4 regions of the Exiguobacterium sp. H66 genome follow, and region 1 is predicted to be linked to each of the others. Evidence: riboswitches for the same ligand, from Rfam matches in the RefSeq annotation. Region 1 holds a riboswitch; each other region holds the start of a gene.
The links. Region 1 has a riboswitch for S-adenosylmethionine ahead of KNP88_RS08445 (LLM class flavin-dependent oxidoreductase). Riboswitches for the same ligand answer to the same signal wherever they lie in the genome.

Region 1 (5,111 bases):
AGGAGGGAGGTACGGCGAACGTCTCGTATACTTAAAGAAAGAAGAGGAGGGACGTCGATGCGATTGATCCGCCATCTCATCCGTTTTACATATCTTGAAGCACTCTGTTGTGTCTTTCCAGTCGCCATCTTTGCTGCACTCGCCTTATCACGTTATTTGCCGAGTGAACCGATTGCCCGTTATGACATCCTGTTACTGTGGTGTCTGTTCGTCCAAGTCGCCTTACTCGTGACCCGTTATGAAACGAAAGAAGAGTTCAAGCTGATTCTTATTTTTCACGTCATTGGATTAGGACTTGAGCTGTTTAAAGTCCACGTCGGTTCATGGAGTTATCCGGAAGACGCATTTTCGAAGGTGCTGGGTGTTCCGCTCTATGCGGGCTTCATGTATGCCAGTGTCGCGAGTTACATCTGTCAGGCATTTCGGCGACTTGATCTTCGGTTTACGTCCTTTCCACGTCCGACCCTCGCACTTGCTGTCGGGAGTTTGATTTACTTAAACTTTTTTACGCACCACTGGATGCTCGATTTACGGTGGTTCTTGATGGGACTCGTCATCGTCGTCTTCTTTAAATCGTGGGTCTACTTCCGACTAGAGGATACGGTTTACCGTCTCCCGCTTGTCTTATCATTTTTACTAATTGCCTGGTTCATTTGGCTGGCGGAAAACATCGTCACCTTTTTTAAGGGCTGGGTCTATCCGCATCAGCAAGAGGGGTGGGCACTTGTCGATTTTGGCAAATTATCGTCTTGGTTCTTACTCGTCATCATTACCGTCTTGATTGTCGTCGTCGAAAAATACCGAAGTGACGACTCCGCAGTCGAAGTTAAATCGTAACCCATAACAAAAAAATACCAGGTTGTTTTTTTGCGCGGGTGAAGCATCATGACCTTGCTATAGTTGGAAAAAATAGCAAAGGGGTTTTTAACATGATGCATCACGTAATCGAACGAGCGAAGGAGTTAGTTACAAGCAAACTGAACATCGTCGAGACAGCAGACGACTGGGGTTTGTTACTTGAAGAAATCAACGGAATCGATGAATGGGTCCAGCTGTCGCAGTACTACGCGCCACGTCAAACAACGACGAAACTAGTAGAACGTCCGGAAACACCATCTAGCCTCCCGATCAAAATGATTCAGGAACGGAAGGAAGAAGTTGAACGGACTGTCGAACAACGGTATTCCTATACGTTTGAACGGCAATTAAAGGGTGGCTCGTTACGGGAATGGCCAAACAGTCATGTCTCAGAAAAAGAAATCCGTGACTGGAACCTGGAGCATGGGATGGAAGTCCGTGTCCAAGTCCTACATCAAGATGAGCGCCGGACGTCGCTTGAAATCTTAGCCGTCGTCGCGACGGATCAAGTAAAACCACTTGCAGAGCGAATCGTTTTTGAAAAGTGTATCGTCAAGAACCATGGCATCATCGAAGCGACGATTGACGGTCCACTGCAAGAGGAGACGGGAAAACCGTTCTATTACACGACACCACTCGAAGACATGCGGTTCTTCCAACTGAAAGCAGGTCAACTCGTCGACCTCGTCATGTGGAAAGGTCATCCGGAGACATTGACGATTGTCTGGAAACACGCATTTCATTACGAAGTACCGACCATGACGGAATTACCGGCACGCGACGTATCGAGTGGTTCGCCCGAGTCCGTCACTGCGTCACCTGCAAACAAACAGACGAAAACAGGACGCTACGACAAGATGATGCAACGGAAACCGAAGGCGAAGAAAGTCAAAAAAGAGCGGCGCCTCCGGGAAAAGAAAGTCCAGCAACTCGAACGTCTCGATACGACGACATTACCCGGTCAACCAATCGAATTCGTCGATAAAACGGCACTCGATTTTGCTTCCTACGACGGCATGCGTCTCGTCATCGTCGGTAATGAGCAACAGCGCGCCGTCTACCGCGACTTCTTTGCGGAGACAGGGATTGAATTAATCCATCTTGGCGGTGACGCCCAAGCTGCGAAAAAAATTGCCTGTCTCGCGAAAAAGACAGATGCGATCGTCGTCATCAAAAGTCGCGTCTCCCACGCAGCAGCGGCACATGTTCTCGTGCAAGCAAAAAAGCACGATATTCCGTTTGCGATTGAACGACTCGATGGACGACGCTCTTTGTATACGGCGTGCCAGCAACAACTTGAGAAAGCAATGGTCCAACGTTTACTAAAAGACAAGCGTTAAAAAGTGAAACCTCCTCAAAAATAAACCGTAAAGAAAGGTAGCACTTATTTTTGAGGAGGATCTTTCGATGTCAAAACAATTAAAATTAGCAGCGCGCGAGTCGTTGCAGGGACGATGGGGCTTCATGGCATTAATGATGTTGTTGTTCTTAATCATTCAAGGCGTTCCGAACGGATTTGCGTCCTCACCCGAAGAGGATTTCCAATTTATCGACCTGATTGGTATGCTCTTGACGGTGTTGACCTTACCGGTTGCAATGGGATGGTCATGGCTCGCCCTATCCGTTGCCCGAGACGAGCAGACGAAAGTCGCAGATTTGTTTGAGCCGTACAAAATGTTCTTGAAAGCCATTGGAGTGTCAATCGTCCAAACCTTTTTCTTAGGGCTATGGTTCTTACTTTTCATCATTCCAGGAATCATTAAGTCATTCTCTTACATGTTGACGTATTACATCATTCGGGACGAACCATCGATTGGCATCCTTGATGCCATTACGCGTTCACGCCAAATGATGGATGGACACAAAAAAGAGGCGTTTTTCCTCGTCCTTTCGTTCATCGGTTGGTTCTTGCTCGGAATCATTACGCTCGGAATCGGTTTCCTCTGGATTGGCCCGTACTTCAGCGTCACAATCGCGAAGTTCTATGATCGCGTGCGTGGGGAAGAAGTTTCGACGACTGGTCACCGGACAGCCATGATGGATGCAAATCACAATGACTCACCGTTCGTATCACCAGAATGAATTGATTTTGAACAGCACCATACAAAACAGGGATTGCCATCTTAAACCGATGCGCAATCCCTGTTTTTAGCTTCTAGACAAAGAAGTATCAAGAAACAGAGTGATTTTCCAAATGTTTTTTTAATTCCGATAGGAAAAGAAGGTTTAAAGGTTGCTTTACTCTGCTAAAAGATGTACGCTAATTTCAATTATTCTTATCACGAGAAGTCGAGGGACTGGCCCGACGACACTTCAGCAACCCCGCATGAGCGGAAGGTGCTACTTCCAAGAGGAATTTATTCCTTTGAAGATAAGAGCCGACAGTAGACATTCGTCGCTCTTTTCTAAACGAAAAGAGCGATTTTTTATGCAAAAAGGGGGCAAAGGGGATGGAATACGGATTTTGGTTACCAATCTTCGGAGGTTGGTTACGAAACGTCGAGGATGAACAAATGCCAGCGACATTCGATTATGCGAAACAAGTCGCACAGACGGCAGAACGGATTGGCTTTTCTACGACATTGATTGCAGAATTGAATTTAAACGACATTAAAGGAATAGCCGAACCGAGTCTTGAGGCGTGGACGACGGCAGCGGCGATTGCGGCGACAACGGAACGTTTGGAAATCATGACAGCCGTCCGGCCCGGTTTTCATAATCCGGCGACGACAGCGAAAATGGCGGCGAACCTCGATCAGTTGAGTAACGGACGTTTTACGCTCAACGTCGTTTCGGCCTGGTGGGAGGAAGAAGCCCGTCAATACAATGGGATATTTACAGCCCATGACGAACGATATGCCCGGACGGAAGAATTCGTGACGGTCATGAAAGGATTATGGGCGGACGCATCACCCTACAGTTTTGACGGAGACTACTATCAGCTGGAACGGGCAGAGCTTCACCCGAAACCCGTTCAGCGTCCCGGAATCAAGCTCTACGCTGGTGGTGAGAGTGAGACGGGGAAACAGACGATCGTCAATCACTGTGATGCCTATGTCATGCATGGGGGAACGGTTGATGAAGTCGCGACGAAAATTACGGATATGAAAATCCGCCGCGCGGCGACCGGGAAGCAGCCGCTTGCGAGTTTCGGACTGGCAGCCTATATCATCTGTCGCGAGACGGAAGAAGCAGCGCTCGAAGAATGGCGCCGGATTACGAACGTCAAAGAAGATGGTGCCGGATATGCCGGATATGACGACTTCGTCAGTAAATCGCAACTCGAACAACAGGTCAAACGAAATGATTACTCCGTCTCAAACCGTGGACTGCGTCCGAATCTGATTGGGACGCCGGATCAAATCGCAGAACGGATTCTTGAATTTGAAGCGGTCGGGGTGACGTTGCTCTTGCTCCAATTTTCTCCGCAACTCGAAGAAATGGAACGCTTTGCCCGCGAGGTCATGCCACGCGTCGAAGCGAAACGAAAGGTAGGTCAACTAAAATGACGAAAATTCATATTTTACACGAAAATCAGGAATGGACGGATCATTTAATCAAGCGACTCGAGGAACTCAACTTACCGTATGAACAGTGGCACCTCAACGAAGGGGTCGTCCCGCTCGACGAAACACCACCGGAAGGCGTTTTTTACAGCCGGATGAGTGCCTCGTCCCATACACGCGGACACCGGTATGCACCAGAATTGACGGAAGGGGTCCTCGCTTGGCTCGAAGAACATGATCGGACCGTTTTCAACGGAACCCGTGCGTTACGACTCGAGGTCAGTAAGATCAACCAATACACCGCCTTACGCAAAGCAGGTATCCGTGTTCCGAAAACGACGGCAGCCGTCGGACGTGATCAAATCGTCCAAGCCGCTCAAAACATCGGAGTGTCGTCGTTCATCACGAAACACAATCGTGCCGGTAAAGGACTCGGCGTTCAATTGTTCCACTCGATTGAAGCACTCGAGACGTATCTTGACGGACCGACATTCGATGAGCCGGTCGACGGCATCACGTTGATTCAAGAGTACATTCAAGCACCTGAACCGTATATTACGCGTTGTGAATTCGTTGGTGGTAAGTTCGTCTATGCGGTCCGTGTCGATACGTCGGAAGGATTCGAGCTCTGCCCCGCGGATGCTTGTGTCATCGATGATTTGTTCTGCCCGGTTGGGGAAGAGGCGGCAGAGACACCGATGAAATTCCAAGTTGTCGATGGGTTCGATGACCCAATCATCGCTCAGT
Region 2 (5,111 bases), on a different contig from region 1:
CATTGATCAATTACCAATCGAGTCGACGTTGAAAATCGTGTTACAAGGAAAAGATCACCCGTTTCGTGATTGTTTATTGCTCGCGATTAGTGCCGACCGTGGTGAATTTGAACAGTTTGAAAAACTAACCCATCGTTTTGGTATTTCAAAACAGCGTGCCTATGCACTATTAAAAGAGAGTCAAGATTGGTTGACTAAAAAAGAACTTCATCTGCAACCGGATGAAGAAGATTCAATCGTCTGATGGACGTTAAAAGGCACCAGCTCACTGAACATACAGTGTCTGGTGCCTTTTAATTATCTTAATTTAATTAAACACGTGGCCCTGCTGATTTGATTTCAGTAGTTGCACTGTCGAACCGTGTGAAATTTTGTTTGAATTTAGTTGCCAAAGCCCGTGCTTGTTGTTCATACGCATCAGCATCCGACCAAACTTTGACAGGATTGAGCAAGTCGCTTGGGACACCAGGGACTTCGAGCGGCATGTGTAGCCCGAAAATCGGATGCTCTTCCGTCGGGATATCAGCGAGCGTGCCGTTGACAGCTGCATTGACCATCGTCCGTGTATAGGAAAGCTTCATCCGACTTCCCGTCCCATATGCGCCACCCGTCCAGCCTGTATTGACGAGGTAGACCGTGACACCGTGCCGGTCGATGAGCTCACCGAGCATCGTTGCATATTTTTCAGGAATGAGCGGTAAGAAAGGCGAACCGAAGCATGTCGAGAATGTCGCTTCCGGTTCTGTTACGCCACGCTCTGTCCCGGCTAACTTCGATGTATACCCGGATAAGAAGTGATACATCGCTTGCTCCTTCGTCAACTTACTGATTGGCGGCAGGACGCCGTAAGCATCAGCTGTTAAAAAGACAATCGTTTTCGGATGTCCGGCGCGTGATGGTACTGCAATATTATCAATCGCTGTAATCGGATAAGCGGCCCGTGTGTTTTCCGTTTTCGACGTATCATCATAGTCAGGAATTCGTGCATCATCGAGGACGACGTTTTCGAGGACAGTGCCAAAACGAATCGCATCAAAGATTTGTGGTTCTTTTTCGCGCGATAGGTTGACCGTTTTTGCGTAACAGCCACCTTCGATATTGAAGACGCCGTCGTTGGACCACCCGTGCTCATCGTCACCAATCAATTGACGACTGTCGTCAGCAGACAGTGTGGTCTTACCAGTACCGGATAATCCGAAGAATAAAGCGACGTCACCCTCATGACCGACGTTAGCCGAGCAATGCATCGATAAGACGTCTCGTTGAGGTAAAAGGTAGTTCATGACAGAGAAAATCGATTTTTTGATTTCGCCCGCATATTCCGTTCCACCGATTAAGACAATCCGATGTTCGAATGACATGGCGATGAACGTTTCGGAATTCGTTCCATCGACTTTCGGATCTGCTTTGAAGTGAGGCGCATAAATAACCGTGAAAGGCTCAAAAGCAGCTTCTGTCGGATATTCACGCAAAAATAGTTGTTTTGCAAACAAATTATGCCAAGCATATTGTGTCACGATCCGAACCGGAAGGGTAAAATGAGTGTCTGCACCAGCAGCAGCTTCTGTGTAGTAGAGCTGATCTGCTTCATTCATGTAGCGAAGAACTTTTTGTAAAAGTTGCTCGAAGTTGTCTGCTTCCATCGGTTGATTGACATGGCCCCAATCGATATGTGACTCGCATGACTGATCGCGAACAATGAACTTGTCTTTAGGTGAACGACCTGTAAATTTCCCCGTTTCTACAGACAGAGCGCCATTTTCAGCAAGAACCCCTTCTTCGTTACGAATTGCATGTTCGACTAGCTCAGCAACAGATAGTTGTTTGAACACATGCTCCTTCTTGAGTAGCTCTTCGATATTCAGGACCGTCATCGGCATCCTGACCCCACCTTTCCCCTACGTTGGTTTAGCTCTGGCATTTAGTATGACACATTTATTATATATGACATACTAAAGGATGAGCAATCCTTTTTTAGCGCTGATTTCTATTTTTCTGGAAACGCTTTCAGCATTAACAGTTTAACATCTCTTCGGGAAAGTTTCGACTAGAAATTAAAACGTAGCTTGACAGAGTGGTCACAACTTTATATCATGTAATTCGTAACGGATACTCTTATTCTGAGCAGGTGGAGGGAACAAGGCCCGAAGAAACCCGGCAACCGTCCTACATTAAGAATTCTATTAATGAAGGAAAAGGTGCTCTCCTGAAGCGAAGTAAACACTTCGAACGATAAGAGGGTAAAGGAAGAACGCACAACCTTTCCCTGACCATTTTTTGGACATGGAGAGGTTTTTTTCATTTTACCGTCCCACTCAACTAGGGGAAATGAGTACACCGTCAAATTCTTTTTTGGGAGGGTCAAACATGACAAACCTTAATCGCCGGCTATTTACGTCGGAGTCAGTTACTGAAGGTCACCCGGATAAAATCTGTGACCAAATCTCGGATTCTATCTTAGATGCAATCCTCGCAGCCGATCCGAATGCTCGTGTCGCTGCTGAAACATCTGTCACGACAGGACTTGTCCTCGTCGCAGGTGAAATCACGACATCGACTTATGTCGATATCCCGAAAGTCGTTCGCGAAACAATTCGTGAGATTGGCTATACACGCGCTAAATATGGTTTCGATGCAGACACTTGTGCTGTATTGACTTCAATCGATGAGCAATCAGCAGATATCGCTCTCGGTGTTGACCAAGCGCTTGAAGCACGCGAAGGTAGCATGTCAGATGAAGAAATCGATGCAATCGGTGCAGGGGACCAAGGTCTCATGTTCGGTTATGCAACGAAAGAAACGCCTGAATTGATGCCACTTCCGATTTCACTTTCACACAAACTTGCTCGTCGTCTCGCAGAAGTCCGTAAAACTGGACAACTTGACTACCTCCGTCCGGATGGTAAGACGCAAGTAACTGTAGAATACAATGAGAATAACGAACCGGTTCGTGTCGATACAATCGTCATCTCAACACAACATGCAGAAGAAGTGACGCTTGAGCAAATCCAAGCAGACCTGAAAGAGCATGTCATCGCACCTGTGATTCCATCAGAATACATCGATGCGGAAACAAAGTTCTTCATTAACCCGACAGGCCGCTTCGTAATCGGTGGACCACAAGGTGATGCAGGATTAACTGGACGTAAAATCATCGTTGATACGTATGGTGGATATGCACGTCATGGCGGCGGCGCATTCTCTGGTAAAGATCCAACAAAAGTTGACCGTTCTGCAGCATATGCAGCACGTTACGTCGCGAAAAACCTCGTAGCTGCTGGTCTTGCAGATAAAGCAGAAGTTCAACTTGCGTACGCGATTGGTGTCGCGCACCCAGTATCGATTGCAGTTGATACGTTTGGAACAGGTAAACTTCCAGAAGCACAACTCGTCGAACTCGTTGCTGAAAACTTCGATCTTCGCCCAGCAGGGATCATCAACATGCTTGATCTCCGCCGTCCGATTTATCGTCAGACAGCAGCTTATGGTCATTTCGGTCGTACAGATATCGAATTACCATGGGAGCAAACAGATAAAGCAGCAATTCTTGAAGAACAAGCGAAACGATTCGCTTAATTTTCAGTTCAGAAGCAGACTCGCATGAGTTTGTTTCTGAACTTTTTTTGTTTGTCTCGAACTTTGCAGGGAAACGAATGATTTTTCTAGAAAAGGGTAAAAGAACATGTACCGGTAAACGGAAAAAAGGGGGAGTCCGATATGGAGATACGCGAAGCAATTCCTACTGATGCGGCACGCATTCATGATATTGCCATTACCTCTTGGATGGATACGTACGAAGAGATTTATTCGGAAAGCTCGAAAGCCCATTTCGTACAAGAGGCGTATCCGCAAGAAAAAGTCGTTCGAGCAATTCGGACGGCGGAGGAAGCGCGGGGAGAATATTTCAATGTCGCCATTATCGAGGAAGAAATCGTCGGTTTCATCCATGCGATCGATGTTGACGGCACGTGGGAAATCGTTCGCTTGTATGTACTACCGAAATATCAACAAAATGGGATTGGACGAAAGTTGATTCGTGAACTTGAACACCAAGGTGCTTCCCCGATTGAAGTCTACGTTGAATCACGAAACTATAAAGCGCGCCAGTTTCTAGTCTCTTTCGGTTTTAGAGAAGAAAGTGAAACGACTGAAGAAATTTTCGGTCAAGTGGAACCTGTGACACGCTTAAAACGTATATATGAATGAAAATCCGACTTAAGATGGTTTTTGACATCAAGATGTAAACGTTATAATACAGAGATACTTGTATGAAGAGGTGAGTTTGTGGAAGATCAAGCAACAGGGATTATCGTACTCGTCTATCCCCTTCAACTGCGAGCGACGCCGAGCGATGCATTAATTCGAGTCCTTGAAAAGGATTATGAAGTGTTACGTGTAGACGCACCGCGCCGGATATCGCTTGAGGAACATCAACAACTGCTGAAGGATGCTTTACGAGAAGCCGGAAAACGAAAGTTACCGATTCATATCATCGCCTGCAGCATGGGCGCACTCGTCGTCAACCGGCTACTGCAGGAATATGAATTGCCGATTGCGAGTTTGTCGTATATTTCGCCGTTATTTGATTGGCATAATTCAAAACAACTCGGTGGCGTCAAACAAGTATTTGCAAGTGCATTCGATCGTTTTCGACCGGATGCGCCACTCGGGATGTTGCCGTTTGGTCAAAATAGTGAGGATACGGCACGTCTCGGTGAGTTGACATATGCACAGTACCGGGAGATTGAAGAAGAAATCGTCTTACATGATGAAGAGCGGAAGAAACTACCGCGAGTCAACCTCGCTTGTTTTTATGCACCGGACGATCAATTCGCGGACGTAAAATATACGTTAGAGATTTGCCGGAAAATGGGTGGCGATCAAATCTATCTTCAACGGCTCCATGGATTTCCGCATTTCAGCTTTGAACGTCTCAATACGCGGTTCGCTGAAAAATTATTGCTTTTTTTGAAGATGGTTGAGGAATGACAAAAAAGACGCTGTCGTGCTGACAGCGTCTTTTGCTATTAATCGAGTGTTTGCTTTTTTAATTTTTTTTCGATGGCGATGATGAAAGGTGGATTGTTTTGTTGATTGAGAAAACGATACTG
Region 3 (5,111 bases), 150 kb from region 1:
AACTGAATGTCTCATCAATCGAGGAGAGTGCCGCTTTAATCGTATGCGAATGGCAGACGACTAAGAGGCGTTTTCCTCGATATTTTTCTGTCAGTTCTTCAACCGCGCTGAAGACACGCTGTTGAATTTCCGCTTCCGTTTCAAGCCCCGGGACGCGCTCTGCATCATTTGCCTGCACTGCTTCGTAAATTCCGGCGATCGGTTCACCGGAAGCCGTTCCAAATTCGCGCTCGACAAGCCGTTCATCCGTTTCCGTCAAGCTTAGACCGATCGATTGACCAATGATTTCAGCAGTTTCGACAGCTCGCGATAGCGGACTTGAAATCAAGACGTCCCACTGTTCTTCTGCCAGGTAGGCAGCACTGAGAGCCGCCTGTTTTCTACCGGTCTCGTTAAGCGGTATATCTTCACGTCCTTGAATCCGCTCGTTTAAGTTCCAGTCCGTTTGACCGTGTCGTACTAAACAAATTTCCGTCATATTGCAGTCTCCTTCTAAAGAAATATGACTGATTGTATCATGTTTCCTAATGAAGCGCCTCTCGTTTCGGTAAGACAAGCACTTGACAACTGAAGGCTTCGATTCGTTCGAGCAAACGTTCAATTTTGAGTGGATTTTCAGTTTGGGCAAAGCTCGCCAGCGAATGTGTACCATTCGGGAAAGAGAATAATCGAACATCCGCCCCGACATCCGCCCCCTTCTCAACAAAGTGGAGTGCTTGAGCAAACGGGACAATCGGATCCTTTTTTCCGTGCAGCAACATGATCGGCGGCGAGTCGGAACTTAAATGTGTCGCCGGGGAGACACGCATCATCAACTGTCGCCATTCTTCACGTCCACCCCCATAAAACTTGATATGGGCAATCCAGGTTTGAATGAATTTAAATAACAGAAAATTCGTCGGCGGATACAAGGCGATGACTCCACTGATTAAAGGAAGATGCGCCTCCGCCTGTTCGCCGATAAATTCAGTCGGGGCAAGCGCCGTCGTCAACATTAGGGCTCCACCTGCTGAATCACCCCATAAAAGCATGCGACCGCGCGCGATACGTAACTCATCCGCTTGTTGATTTAAAAAACATAAGGCATCTCGAACATCTTCAAGGTTGTCCGGAAAATAGCTGCCATCCTCAAATAAACGATAGTCGATGCTGCAAACGGCAATCCCGAGTTCTAAAAACCGGTCGATGATTGGAGCAAAACTAAACACATCATCACGGTTTCCACGAACGAATGCGCCGCCATGAGCATAAATCGCGACCGGAAACGGCCCTTCTCCCGGCGGATAATAGATATCTAACGTCAAGTCCTGCTGATTGACCGTCTTGTATAAAAGATTTCGTGGTGCTAATTGCTTTTCGGTAAGCGGCAAGACCGGCTCCGTCCATCTGAGTAAGGCTCCATAATTATTCCAAATGCTCGCACCAGCAGCAGCCGTCGTCAAAATAGCGGCGCCACCCATCAACCATGCTGTTTCACGTTTCACCTCATCACCTCCAAGGCTCATTCCGATTTCACTTCTATTCTTCTCTTACCCGATTTATTTTGAACTAGAACTTCACAACATTCCGACTTGACGCTTTAATTTCCGTCGGATATAGTTAGAAAGTCCAAATCGGAACAATTACGTTTTAATTATCTTGGAGGGTTCACATATGAAAAAAATCATTCCAGCGTTAACCATCGCGACAGTAACTGCCAGTCTGCTCGCCGCATGCGGCTCATCGACTTCAAATTCAGAAGAAGACGGTAAATTGCAAATTTATACGTCGACATTCGCGACTGCGGCAATTGCAAAAGAAATCGGCGGCACAGACGTCCAGGTCGAATTAATCGTTCCCCCTGGCGCCGACCCGCATTCGTATGAGCCGACTCCGAAGCAATTGACGACGATTGCGAAAGGCGATCTATTTTTACTTACCGGCACAACCCTTGAGCCGTACTCTGAAAAGATTAAGGAAAGTTTAGCCGGTAATTCCATTCGTTTTGTCGAGACAAGTAAAAATATCGACTTACTCGAGGCTTCCGCTTCGCTTCATACGCACGAAGAAGACGCACACGATGACCATGATGATCACGAGGCTGAAGAAGAGTCGCACGATCATGGACAATACGATCCGCATGTTTGGCTCGACCCGAACAACGCCAAGAAAATGGCTGACTCGATTACGACCGCGTTAGCAAAGGAAGCACCTGACCGGAAGGAAACGTTTGATAAAAACCTCGCACTCTTTAACAAACAAGCAGATGAACTCGACCAAAATTTACAAAAAGCTGTTGACTCCGGTTCGAAAAAGGAGCTTCTCGTCACGCATGCCGCATACGGGTACTTGGCGGAACGTTACGGTTTCACGCAACTGCCGATTGCCGGTATCTCGCCGTCTGACGAACCGTCCCAAAAACAGCTGGCTGCCATCGTCAAGGAAGCAGAGATGCATGACTTAAACTATATCGCCTTCGAAGAGACGGTGTCGCCAAAGGTCGCCCGTGTCATCCAAAAAGAAATCGGTGCCGAATCGATTACGATTCATAACCTCGAGTCCGTCGCAAAAGATCAACAAGATAAATCGTACTTTGATTTGATGAACGAAAACGTGACGACGCTCAAACAAGCACTGCAGTAAGGTACAGTTGACAAGCATTAAAAGATACGTTAGGGTAATAAACGTGTTTTAAACAACGACTAAACAACTAAATGACTTCTTTTTATCGCGAGAAACGGAGGGACTGGCCCAATGATGTTTCGGCAGCGGACGATTGATTCGTACTGTGCCAAATCCAGCAAGCTATGGCTTGAGAGATAAGAAGAGCGTCTTTTTCAGTAAAGACCTCCTTCTTTCTTGCGAAGGGGTCTTTTTTTGTATGCTGAAGAAATGGAGTGATTCACATGAACGAAACGGTTACGCCGAACAAATGGGCGTTGTTGCCCTTGTTCGTTTTCCTTGTATTATTCATCGGTGCAGGAATCTTCTATAACGACTTTTACAAATTCCCAATTTTAATTGCAGCTTTAATCGCCTTGATTTTTGCTGCTGCGACATCTAAGGGAGACATCAACCAGACCGTCGAGCGGATTGCCCGCGGTGCCGGAAATCCGGACATCATGATCATGGTCTTCATCTTTTTACTCGCCGGCACATTTTCTGGAACAGCGAATGCAATCGGAGCCATTGATGCGACCGTCAACGCTGCACTCAGTTTCCTACCCCAGTCTCTTTTAATGAGTGGATTGTTCATCATTGCCGCTTTCATCTCGATGGCGATGGGAACTTCGACCGGCACAATCGCTGCCCTTGCACCGATCGCACTCGGGATTCATGACGCGACGGGCGTCAATGTCGCACTCGCCGCTGCTGCCGTCGTCGGTGGAGCAATGTTCGGTGATAACTTATCGTTTATCTCAGATACGACAATCGCCGCTGTCCGGACACAAAAAACGAACATGCGTGATAAATTCAGAACGAACTTTTTAATCGTCTTGCCTGCTGCCGTCATCACTGTCATCTTACTCGCTTTCGTGTCAGGTTCCGGAGATGTCGTCGAAGCGAAAGCATTTGAATTTTATAAGCTGATTCCGTATCTTTCCGTCATCGTGCTCGCCCTCTTTGGTGTCAACGTCATTCTCGTCTTACTCGGCGGGACGTTATTGACAGGCATCATCGGAATGATCGACGGTAGTTTCGGAGTAAGTGGGTTTGTCCTCGCGATGTCTGACGGATTGATGGGGATGGCAGAAATCTCAATCTTGACGTTGCTGATGGGTGGACTCGTCAGCCTGATCACCTATAACGGTGGAATTGCTTATCTCAAAGAAACGCTGACACGAAAGATTTCGAAACGCCGGGGAGCTGAGTTCAGTATGGCTGCCCTCGTCAGTGCAACGAATCTCGCAACAGCAAATAATACGATTTCGATTCTTGTCGCCGGTCCGCTCGCTGCTGAAATCGCGGATACGTATGACATCGACCGGAAAAAGTCAGCCAGTATCCTCGACCTCTTTTCCTGTGGTGTTCAAGGAATCATCCCGTACGGAGCGCAACTTTTGATTGCCGCTGAATTGACGAAAACGGCGTCACCCGAACTGATTCCTTATTTGTTCTATCCATTTTTACTGTTCGTTTGTGGATCACTGGCAATCTTCTTCGGCTTCCCACGCCGGAAGAGCGATGCCGCACAGAAAAACAACATGTCGTAAAACAAACAACCCCCGTCGCTTCGTCTGCGACGGGGGGTTCACTTTATTTCTGTTTTTCTTGACGATTCAAAATGAAATAGGCAATCGCCGGAAGCGGAAATTGAACGAGTCCTGCTCCACCCCATACCCACGGATTGCGTCCTGTCTTGCGGGCACCAAGGAAGAGGAACGTGGCTTGAGCACCTAATAGTGCTGCGATGCTTGTCCAGACTCCTTTTGGTACTTTTTTAATCGATTTCACCATGATATTACACCTCTCTTCGTTTATGCATCAGTAGACTTTCTTCTCTTTCCCAGTCTATATTCCCTGCTTATGAGCATCAAAACAGATGTTCCGCTAAGTTCATGCTAAACTGAACAGGCAAATCCATATTCTAGTTTCATTGAAGGAGGAGTATATACATGCAATACGCAAAACTTTCAAATGGTATCACGATTCCACAGATCGGGTTCGGTGTCTGGCAAGTCGATGAAGAGACGGAAGCACCGGCTGCCGTCGCAGAAGCACTTCGCGTCGGTTACCGTCATATCGATACGGCTGCCGTCTACAAAAACGAACGTGGTGTCGCAAAAGGAATCAAAGAAAGCGGCGTGAAACGTGAAGAACTCTTCTTGACGTCTAAAGTTTGGAACGATGACATTCGTGCCGGACGGACGAAAGAGGCTTTCGCTGAGTCACTTGAGCGACTAGAAACAGATTATCTCGATCTTTATCTCATTCACTGGCCTGTCGAAGGTTATGTCGAAGCATGGAAAGCCATGGTCGAGCTGTACGAAGCAGGTAAAATTAAAGCAATTGGTGTTTCGAACTTTAAAGAACATCATCTCGATACGCTTGCTGAAGAAGGACTCATGACGCCGATGATTAACCAAGTCGAGCTTCACCCACAACTTCCACAGCATGAATTGCATGAATAC
Region 4 (5,111 bases), on a different contig from region 1:
AAAACGGGGCCAGTGCCGTCCCGTACGCCGCTGTCGCAATCGATCCGGCGTTACAAATCGTCAACACCCGGTCTCCCGCTTGAAACAGCTCCAACGCATGCACACCGATTTGCCGTGACGTCTTGGCATCGGCTTCATAAAGGGCGATTGCTTTTTGTTCCAGACGTTTCGGCAGTTCCTCGAGTGTTGTGCTCGAAAGGATAAGCTGATTCAGCGCATCAAGTACGTTCCGCAAATTGACGGCGGTCGGCCGGGTCGCCAGTAATTCCGCCGATACCGTCAACAGTTTTTGTTTGACCTCGTCAAGCGATCCCGTCGTCCGAAACGCTTCCTGCACGAGGACGAAACCACCAAACAGACTGATTGCCGGCGCCCCCCGGACACGAAGTTGTTTAATCGCCTCGACCGCTTGCGCCAAATCATGAATGACTTCGTACCGTTCTTCTTGCGGAAGACGGGTCTGGTCAAGGATTTTTAAGCACGCCCGCTCATAGATGACACTACGGATAAACTCGCTCATCGGCTCAATTCCTCCGTCACGTCGAAATTCCGGAGGTCCGTAAACGTCTTACATTCGCCGCGCCGTTTAATCAATGCCGTCCCGAGGCGTAGGGCATGACGTTTCCGTTCAAGGCGCGTCGCCGCATCCGGAATTTGTTCCAAATCAGCGACCGGTGCCAAACCAATCGTCCGCCGGATCAGTTCACAACCGGCGAAACCAAGCGCGTCTTGGAGAATTGTACTGAGGACATCATCGACAAGCCCGGGTACCGTCCGGAAAGGTTCGACGGCTTCCCGTTCCCAAAGTGCCGTGAACGTCGAAGCAAACGTCAGCCAGAACGTATCGATATCCTTCACCCGCGTCTCCCGCAACTCAGCATAGTTCGGATACGCCGCAAAGCAGAGGTGGGCAATGAACTGACCGACATCAAACCCGAACGGTCCGTAAAAAGCGAACTCCGGATCGATGATTTTCGTTTCGCCCGCGGAAGCAAAAATGCTTCCTGTATGTAAATCCCCGTGTAATAAGGCTTCCCCTTTCGTGATGAACAACGTTTCGAGCTTCGCCACTTCCCTCTTCAGTTTTTCGTCCTGCCAGAGCTGCTGTACGTCTGTTTCCAAGCCGCTCTCGATGTTGTTTGTTTCCGCGTCGTAAAACGGATCCGTAAAGATTAACTTTTCCGTGATGTCGCATAAATCCGGGTTGTAATAGTCACGTGCGACCTGTTTTTTTCCGACTGGACCGAGCGCAAAATCTGACGTGAAAAATAACGTCCGTGCCAAGTATGAACCGACATGCTCTGCAAGGAGCGGATACGTTTCGCCTGCGAGCAATCCCATCCGAACGATTTGCAGGTGCGACAAGTCCTCCATCACTGTATACGCTTCTTCATGACTGGCATGAAAGACCCGTGGAACGAATGGCGTCGCGTATTTTGCGAATTCCTTCAGTGCCAACTGTTCGATCCAGGCCCGCTCGAGTGACAAGGGCCAGCTTTCCCCGACGACTTTTGCATAAGGTAATGCCTGCTTCAAGATCAAACGTTCTTTCCCTGCCTGAATCCGAAAGACTAAGTTCAAGTTCCCGTCGCCGATTTCTTCTGCCGTCGCTTCTTCCTGTCCGATGAGTCCGAGTTCCCGGACACGTTTAATGGCGTCCTGTTCTGTAAATGCTTGATATGCCATCTTGCTTCCCCCTTCATTTCTACACAAAAAAACGCCGCTTTTCGTCATAGAAAAGAGGCGCGGGGTATCATCCGTCCTCTTATCTCTCAGACGAATGTCTGTTGGATGTAGCACCGTGCCGGATGGTCGGTTGCTGCGGCGTCTTCGGGCCAATTCCCTCTGCCAACTCACGATAAGAGTCATATGTGGTTGTGGTGTTCGATGTTGATTCGAATATTACGCCCGTCTTAAATCATCTGTCAATTCCAATTTTTAGTGAAAAACCATTTAAAAGACCGCCATCTATAGAAGTTGATTTCAAAAAAAATAAATTTTCAAAAAATTATTTGACATCACGTCCATCTCATGTAAAAATTGCAATTAGATTTCACAATTTCATCCAATTCTTATCAAGAGCAGACGGAGGGACGAGCCCTATGATGTCGCAGCAACCGACCAGTTGGCACGGTGCTAATTCTTGCAGCTAACACGCTGACAGATAAGAGTCCACGCGCAATTTTTCATGGTCTCTTGTCATTGACGAGGGGCCATTTTTGTATTTTTTAACAAGGGAGAGACGACGATCATGGCGTACATTACCGCAACTTACCACCTCGGCGTGACCGATCAGTTACCAAAACGGGCAGAGCAAATCGCCCTCGGTCTGACGGTCGGCTCATGGACCGATTTGAATCACTTGGAACAACAACAGCTTGAATCCTTTAAAGGACAAGTCGTCCATACGGAAGAACACGACGGGAAAGGATATGTCACGATCCGTTATCCGGAACACAACGTCTCACGGGACTTTTCGGCGATTTTGACGACCGTCTTCGGCAAGCTGTCACTCGACGGTCAAATCAAACTGACGGATCTTCAGCTTCCCGCTTCGTTCACACCGGATTTCCCCGGTGCTAAATTTGGCATCGAGGGCGTCCGCCAGTTGATCCAAGTCCATGACCGCCCCCTGTTGATGAGCATCTTCAAAGGCGTCATCGGACGGGACCTCGTTTTTTTACGGGAACAACTGGAAGCCCAGCTCGCCGGCGGGATTGATCTCGTCAAGGATGACGAAATTTTATACGACAATCCGCTGACACCGGCACTCGACCGGGCGCGGATCGGACGGGAAGTCCTCGATGCACACTATGAACAGACCGGTAAACGGGCCCTTTATGCGATTACGTTGAGTGGTCCGGTCTTCCGCTTGAAAGAGCAGGCGAAACGACTGGTCGAAGCCGGAGCGACAGCCCTCCTGCTCAACACGTTTACATACGGGCTTGATGTCTTGCGGGAACTGGCAGCCGATCCGGAAATCCCGGTCCCGATCTTTAATCATCCGGCGTTGAGCGGTGCCTTGATCGCCAGTCCCGAGTACGGGATTGCTGCCCCGGTCCTGCTCGGAACGTTGCCGCGGATTGCCGGTGCCGACTTGACACTGTTCCCGTCGCCATATGGGAATGTCGCCCTCGCCAAAGACCTGGCCCGCGGGATTGCCGTCGAAGCGACCCGAATCGGTGAGACCAAAGCAATTCTCCCGGTCCCGTCCGCCGGAATCCACCCGGGTCTCGTCGCCCAGCTTGTTCGTGATTTCGGCGTCGATTCCGTCATCAATGCCGGGGGCGGTGTCCACGGTCATCCGCAAGGTGCTGCGGCCGGAGTCATCGCTTTCCGCCAGGCACTGGACGCAGCACTGGCCGGCGAATCACTGACAAGTGCCGCCCGCCGGCACGAGGAATTACGTGTCGCCCTCGATGCTTGGGGGATCACGAAATGACGATCCGGATTTTATGTGACTTTGATGGAACGGTAACGGAGCACGATAATATCATCGCCTTGATGCAGGAGTTCGCTCCGCCGGAAAAATTTGAACCGTTAAAACAAGGTGTGCTCGACCGGTCGCTCTCGATTCAGTCCGGCATCGGACAGATGTTTCAGCTGCTTCCGTCCAGTCAAAAACAGGACTACATTGATTTCTTGATGAAACGGGCGGTCATTCGTCCCGGCTTCGACACCTTGCTCGCCTTTGCCAAATCAAACGAGATTGATTTTTCCATCGTCAGCGGCGGGATCGACTTTTTTGTCCAGCCGATTCTTGCGGATGTACTGACGGACGAAGCGATTTATTGCAACGGCAGTGACTTCAGACAGGAGACGGTTCAAATCGAATGGCCGCATGCCTGCGACGCAGCCTGTACAAATCAATGCGGCTGTTGCAAAACCTCGATCGCCCGGAAGCTGAAGCAGAACGGTGACACAATCATCGCGATCGGCGACTCCGTAACAGATTTTGAACTGGCTAAGCAGGCGGATCACGTTTATGCACGGGATTATCTGATCACGCTATGTGAACAGCACAGCATCCCGTATACGCCGTTTGAAAACTTTCATGACATATTGAATCATCTGCAGACAAAGGTGGTGTACACATGACCTTCTTAAAACGATATGAAGAATTACGTGCCGTCAAACAGGAACTTGCAGCACGCGACTGGTTCCCCGGCACAAGCGGCAATCTCGCCATCCGGACAGCCGATCAACCGACTGAATTTCTCGTGACGGCAAGCGGGAAGGACAAACGGCAGGATACACCGGACGACTTCGTCCATGTCGACGCGTCCGGTCAACTGATCGGCGAACAGACGGGTCGTCCCTCTGCCGAAACATTGCTCCACGTCGAGGTCTTCAACCGAACGACTGCCGGGTGTTCCCTTCACGTCCATACGATTGACAATAATGTCATTTCGGAACTGTACGGCGATCAAGGCGAGATTCGGTTTGCCGGTCAGGAAATCATCAAGGCACTCGGCCGTTGGGAAGAAGATGCGGAAGTTCGTGTGCCGATTATCCCGAACCATGCCGACATTCCGACGCTTGCCGCTGCCTTTGCAGCACATGTACATGCCGAGAGCGGCGTCGTCCTGATTCGCAATCACGGCATCACCGTCTGGGCACCGACTGCCTTTGAAGCGAAAAAACAGTTGGAAGCATTCGAGTTTTTGTTCAGTTACACCTTAAAACTACAAACGTGCCGACAGGCGATTCATTAAAAGGAGGAATTTACAATGGCAACAGTACTTTTCCAACAGACAAACGAACGGTATACGGATCAAAATGAGGTCTCTTCATTCCTTGCTTCACGCGGCGTCTTATATGAACAATGGGACGTCTCGAAGTTACCGGGCGACCTCGTCGAGAACTTTACATTAACGGATGACGACAAACAGACGATTTTAACGACATTCGCGGACGAGATTAAAGATGTTTCGGAACGTCGCGGTTACCAGACGGCTGACATCATCGCACTGTCGGATACGACACCGAATCTCGATGAATTACTCGTCAACTTCCAAAAAGAACACCATCATACCGATGACGAGGTCCGCTTCATCGTCAGCGGCCATGGCGTGTTTGCGATTAAAGACGAGGAGGTCGGCTATTACAAC

Region 2: linked by a shared signal. The riboswitch ahead of metK (methionine adenosyltransferase) and the one ahead of KNP88_RS08445 (LLM class flavin-dependent oxidoreductase) in region 1 are both predicted to bind S-adenosylmethionine.
Region 3: linked by a shared signal. The riboswitch ahead of KNP88_RS09135 (Na+/H+ antiporter NhaC family protein) and the one ahead of KNP88_RS08445 (LLM class flavin-dependent oxidoreductase) in region 1 are both predicted to bind S-adenosylmethionine.
Region 4: linked by a shared signal. The riboswitch ahead of mtnK (S-methyl-5-thioribose kinase) and the one ahead of KNP88_RS08445 (LLM class flavin-dependent oxidoreductase) in region 1 are both predicted to bind S-adenosylmethionine.

The regions. Positions count from the first base shown of each region.
Region 1 covers NZ_JACSMQ010000004.1:100,001-105,111, forward strand. The annotation lists gene KNP88_RS08430 (DUF817 domain-containing protein) at 58-837, shown strand; gene KNP88_RS08435 (DUF2325 domain-containing protein) at 930-2,198, shown strand; gene KNP88_RS08440 (DUF975 family protein) at 2,266-2,940, shown strand; SAM riboswitch class I at 3,132-3,236, shown strand; gene KNP88_RS08445 (LLM class flavin-dependent oxidoreductase) at 3,309-4,367, shown strand; gene KNP88_RS08450 (ATP-grasp domain-containing protein) at 4,364-5,111, shown strand, end outside.
Region 2 covers NZ_JACSMQ010000002.1:57,894-63,004, reverse strand. The annotation lists gene KNP88_RS03640 (EAL and HDOD domain-containing protein) at 1-244, shown strand, start outside; gene pckA (phosphoenolpyruvate carboxykinase (ATP)) at 312-1,880, opposite strand; SAM riboswitch class I at 2,113-2,239, shown strand; gene metK (methionine adenosyltransferase) at 2,368-3,576, shown strand; gene KNP88_RS03625 (GNAT family N-acetyltransferase) at 3,718-4,206, shown strand; gene KNP88_RS03620 (alpha/beta fold hydrolase) at 4,285-4,989, shown strand; gene mnmM (tRNA 5-(aminomethyl)-2-thiouridylate-methyltransferase MnmM) at 5,028-5,111, opposite strand, start outside.
Region 3 covers NZ_JACSMQ010000004.1:246,893-252,003, reverse strand. The annotation lists gene KNP88_RS09150 (histidine phosphatase family protein) at 1-478, opposite strand, end outside; gene KNP88_RS09145 (alpha/beta hydrolase) at 525-1,484, opposite strand; gene KNP88_RS09140 (metal ABC transporter solute-binding protein, Zn/Mn family) at 1,654-2,622, shown strand; SAM riboswitch class I at 2,702-2,805, shown strand; gene KNP88_RS09135 (Na+/H+ antiporter NhaC family protein) at 2,886-4,193, shown strand; gene KNP88_RS09130 (hypothetical protein) at 4,237-4,437, opposite strand; gene KNP88_RS09125 (aldo/keto reductase) at 4,596-5,111, shown strand, end outside.
Region 4 covers NZ_JACSMQ010000007.1:151,218-156,328, reverse strand. The annotation lists gene mtnA (S-methyl-5-thioribose-1-phosphate isomerase) at 1-520, opposite strand, end outside; gene mtnK (S-methyl-5-thioribose kinase) at 517-1,686, opposite strand; SAM riboswitch class I at 1,763-1,865, opposite strand; SAM riboswitch class I at 2,070-2,171, shown strand; gene KNP88_RS12400 (2,3-diketo-5-methylthiopentyl-1-phosphate enolase) at 2,252-3,442, shown strand; gene KNP88_RS12395 (2-hydroxy-3-keto-5-methylthiopentenyl-1-phosphate phosphatase) at 3,439-4,098, shown strand; gene KNP88_RS12390 (methylthioribulose 1-phosphate dehydratase) at 4,095-4,715, shown strand; gene KNP88_RS12385 (1,2-dihydroxy-3-keto-5-methylthiopentene dioxygenase) at 4,731-5,111, shown strand, end outside.